Linked DNA regions of Verminephrobacter eiseniae EF01-2. The protein of the gene in region 1 binds, or shares a complex with, the protein of each later gene. Links are inferred from orthologs where the notes say so. Each region holds a gene or a part of one and is shown in the gene's direction. Other genes may lie near its edges.

Region 1 (4,685 bases):
TGTGCTGCCAACTGCTCCACGGTGTCATGGTCGGGTGGTTGCACGCCCAGCGATATCGAGGCGTAGCAGCCCCGGGCCTGCATGTCCCGGACGAACCGGACATTGTCCAGGTCGAACCGGTGCATCACGTAGAAGTAGCCGTTCTGGGCCATCCAGGCGCAGATTTTTTCGTCCACCACGGTTTTCATGTTGGCCGGCACCACGGGGATGCGAAACGAGCGCTCGCCCAGCCGCACGCTGGTGTCGCATTCCGAGCGGCTGCGCACGCGGCATTTGCGCGGCAGCAAAAGGACGTTGTCGTAGTCGAAGATTTCCATCGGATTCCAAGCTCCATCGAGTGGGCGCGCGCTGCAAAACGATCCCGGTTGCGCCGGGTGCTTTCTACAATGGCTGCATGTTCCCACAAGACCCGCTCCCGGATGCCCCATCGGCCGCATCCCCCCTTCTGGTCCATCTGAACCCCGAGCAACTCGCCGCCGTGACGCTGCCGGCCGGCCATGCGCTGATCTTGGCGGGGGCGGGGTCGGGCAAGACGCGGGTGCTCACCACGCGCATCGCCTGGCTGCTGCAAAACGGCCATGCCAGGCCCGGCAGTATCCTGGCCGTGACCTTTACCAACAAGGCCGCCAAGGAAATGGTGGCGCGCCTGTCGGCGATGCTGCCGGTGCATGTGCGCGGCATGTGGATCGGCACCTTCCACGGTCTGTGCAACCGCCTGCTGCGTGCGCACCATCAGGCTGCGGGCCTGCCGCAGACCTTTCAGATTCTGGACACGCAAGACCAGCTTGCCGCCGTCAAGCGCCTGTGCAAGCAACACAACGTTGATGACGAGCGCTTTGCGCCCAAGGATTTGGCGCACTTCATCGCCAACTGCAAGGAGCAGGGCCTGCGCCCGAACGATGTGCAGGGCCAGGACAGCAACACCCGCAAGAAGATCGAGATTTACCAACTCTACGAAGAGCAATGCCAGCGCGAGGGCGTTGTCGATTTTGGCGAGCTGATGCTGCGCAGCTACGAACTGTTGCGTGACAACGATCACCTGCGTGCGCATTACCAGCGCCGCTTTGCCCATATCCTGGTCGACGAGTTCCAAGACACCAACCAACTGCAATACGCCTGGCTCAAGCAGTTGGCAGGCAATGTCGTGGACGGGCGCTACCAGGCGCACGGCAGCGTGCTGGCCGTGGGCGACGATGACCAGAGCATCTACGCCTTTCGCGGTGCGCGCGTGGGCAACATGGCCGACTTCGTGCGCGAGTTCGGCGTGCAGCAGCAGATCAAGCTCGAACAGAACTACCGCAGCTACAGCCATATCCTGGACTCGGCCAACGCGCTGATCAGCCACAACAGCAGCCGCCTGGGCAAGAACCTGCGCACCACGCAAGGCCCCGGCGAGCCGGTGCGGGTGTACGAGGCGAGCTCCGATCTGGCCGAGGCGCAGTGGATGGTCGACGAGATCAAACAACTGCTGCGCAGCGACGGCTTCGAGCACCGGGAGATCGCCGTGCTGTACCGCAGCAATGCGCAAAGCCGGGTGATCGAATCGGCGCTGTTCAATGCCGGCGTGCCTTACCGCGTGTACGGTGGTCTGCGCTTTTTCGAGCGTGCCGAAATCAAGCATGCGCTGGCCTATCTGCGCCTGCTGGAGAACCCGCAGGACGACACCAGCTTTGCGCGCGTGGTGAACTTTCCGCCGCGCGGCATTGGTGCGCGCAGCATCGAGGTGCTGCAAGATGCAGCCCGCGCCGCCGGCTGCTCACTGTACGACGGCGTGAGCGCCGTGCCCGGCAAGGCGGGCATCAACCTGGGCGCATTCGTGGCGCTGGTCGATGGCCTGCGCGCGCAGACACGGGGGCTGAATCTGCGCAGCATCATCGAGCAGATGCTCGAATCCACGCGACTGGTGGCGCACTTTTGCACCGAAAAGGAAGGCGCCGACCGCATCGAGAACTTGCAGGAACTGATCAATGCAGCGGAGAGCTTCGTCACGCAAGAGGGCTTTGGCCGCGATGCCGTGGCCTTGCCGCTGGATGAGCATGGCGGCGCTGCACCGCCCAAGCCACCGATGCCCGGCATCGTGGACGCCGACACCGGCGAAACCCTGTCGCCGCTGGCCGCCTTCCTGACCCATGCCGCACTGGAGGCGGGCGACAACCAGGCCCAGGCCGGACAGAACGCCGTGCAACTGATGACCGTACACGCCAGCAAGGGGCTGGAGTTTGATGGTGTGTTCATCGGCGGCATGGAAGAGGGCCTGTTCCCGCACGAGAACGCGGCCAGCGAGCGCGACACTCTGGAGGAAGAGCGTCGCCTGATGTACGTGGCCATCACCCGCGCGCGCCGGCGCCTGTATCTGAGCCATTCGCAAACGCGCATGTTGCATGGCCAGACCCGCTACAACATCAGGAGCCGTTTCTTCGACGAACTGCCTGAGGCGGCGCTCAAGTGGCTCACACCCAAGCGCCAGTCCTTTGCCGCGCTTGCTTCTCATTCAGGAGCAGGCAGTGCATATTCTTCCAGTGCCAGGCAGTCATTCGGTTTCAAATCCGCAGGTGCTGAATCAGGGGTCTTTGCCCATCTGCCGGTGCCGCCGCGCAAGGGCGCGCCCGCGCATGGTCTTGCCGCCGGCATTGCCGTGTTTCACACCAAGTTCGGCGAAGGCAAGGTGCTGGCCCTTGAAGGCAGCGGCACCGATGAGCGTGCCCAAGTCCATTTTGCGCGCCACGGCAGCAAATGGCTGCTGCTGTCGGTGGCCAAGCTGACGGTGGTGGATTGAACGCGGGGGGCGCCATCGTGCCAGGACAGCGTCATCGGTGGGCTACGCCGAAGCGCTCGGCCAATGAGGAAGACGCTTGTCGAGTGTCCACAACCGGGCGCCTGGCGTGATCAGGGTGGGCGCCAGCAGCGACATGTCCACCACACCAATCCACACCCCAACCCGCACAGCCTCTCGCGCTCGATGAAGACCCTGACCTCGCCCAAGCCCGCCAGATTGCAAGGCTGCAACAGGCATAGGAGAGCGGAATAAGCAACGGCCCATGTTGCGGGGTGGAGTCCCGGCCCGAGCGGGGGCGCGGGACGCCAGGGGGCCTGGTCAGCGTCTTGCCTTGAAGTTGGTGAATATGCTGGTCTGGACTTTGCGGATGGCTTGCGGCAGCGCATCAGGCGCCACCATGGTCTTGATGGCTTCGTTGTCCAGGAAGATGGACTTGTTCTCGGCCACGTCCTTTGTCACGAACTTCAGCGAGGCTGCGTTGGGATTGGCGTAGAACACTTTGTTGGTCAGCGACGCATGCACTTCGGGACGCAGGATGTAGTTGATGAACAAATGGGCGTTTTCCACATTCTGGGCGTCCTTGGGGATGGCCATGGTGTCAAAGAACAGGGTGGCGCCGGACTTGGGCACCAGTGCCTCGATCACGACGGGCGTTTTGGTCTTGGCAGCGGCCGCGCGGCTGCGGGCGATGTTGATGTCGCCCGAGTAACCCATCACCAGACAAATGGCGCCACTGGCCATTTCCTCGATATAGCCCGACGACGAGATGCGTGTGACGTAGGGGCGGATGGCCTTGAGCACTTTGCCGGCAGCCTCGTAATCGGCAGCGTCCTTGCTGTAGGGGGGCTTGCCGGCGTACAGCAAGGCGATCGGGAGCACTTCGGAAGCCGAGTCCAACACGCTGACACCGCAACTCTTGAGCTTGTTCACGTACTTCACGTCAAACAGCAGGTCCCAGGCGTTGTCCGGCATCGGCATGTCGCCCAGCGCCTTCTTGACTTTGTTCACGTTGATGCCCACCGTGACATAGCCCCACAGCCAGTCCACCAGGTATTCGTTGCCGGGGTCGAGCTTGTTCAACTGCTCCAGCAGCCCTTTGTCCAGATTGCCCCAGTTGCTCAGCTTGCTCTTGTCGAGTTTTTGCAGCAGACCGGCCTCGATCTGGGTCTTGGCAAAGTGGGAGCCGGGCACGACGATGTCATAACCGGTCTTGCCGGCGACCAGTTTGGCGTGCAGGATTTCGTTGTTGTCGAAGTTGTCGTAGCGGACCTTGATGCCGTACTCTTTCTCGAAGTTCTTGATGGTGTCGTCGGCGATGTAGTCCGACCAGTTGTAGATGTTGAGCACCTTGGATTCTGCAGCATGCGCGCCCACGGCAATGCACAGGGCAGTGGTCAGCAGCGCCAGCGTGGCGCCCCAGTGTTTAAAGCTCTTGGTCATTGCAATCAATCCTCTTGGAAGGAGATGGGGATGGGGATGGAGGGAGCGTCTGCGCCAGCGGCAGGGTGAAAATAATATCAGAGCATTTGCCACCGACGGCGTGCCATCAGCTACACAGTTGCAACATTGGCGCGGGCTGTATAGCCACCAGACAGCGGGTATCCCAAGTTCTGCAATGACTGCTCAGAGGTCGGCAGCGGCTGGTGCAATGAAGCCAAGCGCATGATGAAAATTTCAGGCGTGGGCCTGCTCACGGCGACTGCGGCTAGTGTCGCGTCACCGATCAGATGTCGTAGGCTGCACGCAGCCATCGGAGCGCAGCGCAAGGCGCATAGCGCGGCCAATACCGAGCGTATTGGCAAGCGATGCAACGCCGCGATGCGCTTCGATGGCCAGCGCAGACCGACAGATGATCGGTGACGCGACACTAGTCACGATGGGCCATGTCAGCGCCAAGCAACCCGTGCAG
Region 2 (2,969 bases), 790 kb from region 1 along the record:
GATTGCACGGGTTCGCTGTCGGCGCCGAACACCAGGGCCTTGACGGCGTTGTCGTAGGCCGCGATGCCGTCTATCGGCAGATAGCCGCGTGTGCTGGGGGCGGACAACATGGCCTTTTCAGCCGCCTGCACGCAGGCCAGCAGCGGCAGCCGGCCGGCGTCGTCGAAATAAACGCCAACCCCCAGATTGGCCTTGACGGGGCGGGTGTCGAGGTTGAATTGCTCGCTCTGGCCCAGGATCGGGTCGCGCGGGGCCATTTCGACGGTGCTGAACACGGACATGAAAATCCTTCACGGTGGGTCTTTGTAGCGCGGAATCCGGCCGTGGTGTACTGTGCCGGGTGGTGCCGATTTTAACGGCCCGCCCCGCACGATTCATCACGATGGTTGACCGCCCCATGCCGGATATCACAGAAGTCATCACGGAAAAACTCGACAGGCAAGACGGCCAGGATGGTCATGGCGCCCAAGGCGCCCAGGAGGGCCAGGAGGGCCGATTCGTCCGATTCCCCGATTCTCCCTTTGCGTTGTTCCAACCGTATCTGCCTGCGGGCGATCAGCCCGAGGCCATCGCCAAACTGGTCGAGGGGCTGAACGACGGCGAGGTGTTTCAGACGCTGTTGGGTGTGACCGGCTCGGGCAAGACTTTCACCATGGCCAACGTCATTGCCCGCATGGGGCGCCCGGCCATCGTGTTTGCGCCCAACAAGACGCTGGCCGCGCAGCTCTACAGCGAGTTTCGCGAGTTCTTTCCGAAGAACGCGGTCGAATATTTCGTCAGCTACTACGACTACTACCAGCCCGAGGCCTATGTGCCGCAGCGCGACCTGTTCATCGAAAAGGACAGCGCGATCAACGAGCATATCGAGCAGATGCGTTTGAGCTGCACCAAGAGCCTGATGGAGCGGCGCGATGTGGTGATCGTGGCCACTGTGTCGGCGATCTATGGCATTGGCGAGCCCGAGAGCTACCACCGCATGGTGATGATCTTGCGCGGGGGCGACAAACTGGGCCAGCGCGATGTGATCGCGCAACTGATCCGCATGCAATACCAGCGCAACGATGCGGATTTCTCGCGCGGCAAGTTCCGCGTGCGGGGCGAGACCATCGATGTCTTTCCTGCCGAGCATTCCGAACTGGCGCTGCGCATCGAGCTGTTCGATGACGAAGTGGCCAGCCTGCAACTGTTCGACCCGCTCACCGGGCGCGTCAAGCAGAAGATCCTGCGCTTTACGGTCTACCCCAGCAGCCACTATGTGACGCCGCGCGACAAGGTGCTGGCTGCGATCGAGAGCATCAAGGCGGAGCTTGCCGAGCGCTTGCAGCAGTTGCAGGCGCTCGGCAAATTGCTGGAGGCCCAGCGCCTGGAGCAGCGCACGCGGTTCGATCTGGAGATGCTCAGCGAAGTCGGGCATTGCAAGGGCATAGAGAACTACACGCGCCACCTGTCGGGGGCGGCGCCGGGCGATCCGCCGAGCACGCTGACCGATTACCTGCCCAAGGACGCACTGATGTTCCTCGACGAGAGCCATCAGATGATTGGCCAGCTCAACGCCATGTACAGCGGCGACCGCTCGCGCAAGACCACGCTCGTGGACTATGGCTTTCGCCTGCCGTCGGCGCTGGACAACCGGCCGCTGAAGTTCGAGGAGTTCGAGCAGCGCATGCGCCAGGTGATCTTCGTCTCGGCCACGCCGGCCGACTATGAAAGGATCCACTCCGGCCAGATCGTCGATCAGGTGGTGCGGCCCACCGGCCTGGTCGACCCCGAGGTGCAGGTGCGCCCGGCGACACACCAGGTCGACGATGTGTTGCAGGAAATACGCATCCACGCGCAGCGGCATGAGCGCGTGCTCATCACCACGCTGACCAAGCGCATGGCCGAGCAACTGACCGACTACCTGGCGGACAACGGTGTCAAGGTGCGCTACCTGCACAGCGACATAGACACGGTCGAGCGCGTGGAGATCATCCGCGACCTGCGCCTGGGCGTGTTCGACGTGCTGGTGGGGATCAACCTGCTGCGCGAGGGGCTGGACATCCCCGAGGTGTCCCTGGTGGCCATCCTCGATGCCGACAAGGAGGGCTTTTTGCGGGCCGAGCGCAGCCTGGTCCAGACCATAGGCCGCGCAGCGCGCAACATCAATGGCCGGGCCATCCTGTACGCCGACCGGATGACCGAATCCATGAAAAAAGCCATCGGCGAGACCGAGCGCCGCCGCATCAGGCAACTGGCGCACAACCAGCGCCACGCCATCACGCCGCGCAGCATCGTCAAGCGGGTCAGAGACCTGATCGATGGCGTCTACAGCGAAAAAGCCGGCAAGGTCGCCGAGCGGCTGGAGCAGGAAGCGATGCAGCGTGCCAAGACGCAGGACATGTCCGAGAAAGACCTGGCGCGCGAGATCAAGCGGCTGGAAAAACGCATGCTCGAACACGCGCGCAATCTGGAATTCGAGCAGGCCGCCAGGATGCGGGACCAGCTTGCCGGCCTCAAAAGCCAAGTCTTTGGCGCGCATGGCAGTGATCCGGTGCTCCCGTAATGCCGTCGAGCGTGTCGGGACGACGGCCGCCGGGTGCGAGGAAAACATGACTGACCAAATAGCGACCGACCGGTTTTTTAATCCGACAAATTTGATAAGGATTGATGCTATACTGGCGCCCGACACCCAAGGAACACCGCCCCGAACGATGAAGGGTTCCGCACCAGGCGCCCAGCAGGCCGTGCGGAGCAGGGCAGGGGGTCGAGACGGCGCCCTCGCTGACCCGTTGGTCATTGCCGATGACCGGTGAAGGCGGCTTCTACAACGAACAAGCCTTGGCACAAGGAGCTTGCGATGCGTCTGACAACCAAAGGCCGTTTTGCGGTCACCGCGATGATTGACTTGGCCTTGCGCCAGAACACAGGGCCTGTCACATTGGCGGCCATCAGCCAGCGCCAGCAAATTTCGCTGTCGTATCTGGAGCAGC

What was found. The genes of interacting proteins can lie anywhere in the genome.
Region 2: the proteins of VEIS_RS08270 (region 1) and uvrB are in contact, whole or in part, in a crystal structure (PDB 7EGT), measured with the Thermus thermophilus proteins. The link is inferred for Verminephrobacter eiseniae EF01-2 from one-to-one orthologs. Residues at the interface, in WP_096412145.1 of Thermus thermophilus: His654, Arg656, Phe657, Gln666, Asp668, Glu669, Lys680, Arg681, Leu682, Ser683, Lys685, Tyr686, Ala687; in WP_096411307.1 of Thermus thermophilus: Glu23, Leu25, Arg26, Asp27, Gly28, Glu29, Arg30, Phe31, Arg55, Glu326, Asp327, Phe328, Glu379, Ser382, Gln383, His398, Gly400, Arg401.

Annotation. Positions count from the first base shown.
Region 1 is NC_008786.1:1,889,199-1,893,883, forward strand. What follows is about bases 1-3,085. They hold VEIS_RS08270 (UvrD-helicase domain-containing protein), read left to right. Parts: upstream 1-394; coding sequence 395-2,776; downstream 2,777-3,085. Other genes in these bases: VEIS_RS08265 (GMP reductase), read right to left, coding at 1-317. Also shown: VEIS_RS08275 (extracellular solute-binding protein), read right to left, coding at 3,095-4,216; VEIS_RS25835 (hypothetical protein), read right to left, coding at 4,327-4,644. UniProt on the Escherichia coli protein: A helicase with DNA-dependent ATPase activity. Unwinds DNA duplexes with 3'-5' polarity. Translocates on single-stranded DNA with 3'-5' polarity. Initiates unwinding more efficiently from a nicked substrate than double-stranded DNA.
Region 2 is NC_008786.1:2,682,557-2,685,525, forward strand. The notes cover bases 34-2,969. They hold uvrB (excinuclease ABC subunit UvrB), read left to right. Parts: upstream 34-397; coding sequence 398-2,542; downstream 2,543-2,969. Other genes in these bases: VEIS_RS11610 (amino acid aminotransferase), read right to left, coding at 34-281; iscR (Fe-S cluster assembly transcriptional regulator IscR), read left to right, coding at 2,837-2,969. Outside these bases: more of VEIS_RS11610, read right to left, coding at 1-33. UniProt on the Escherichia coli protein: The UvrABC repair system catalyzes the recognition and processing of DNA lesions. A damage recognition complex composed of 2 UvrA and 2 UvrB subunits scans DNA for abnormalities.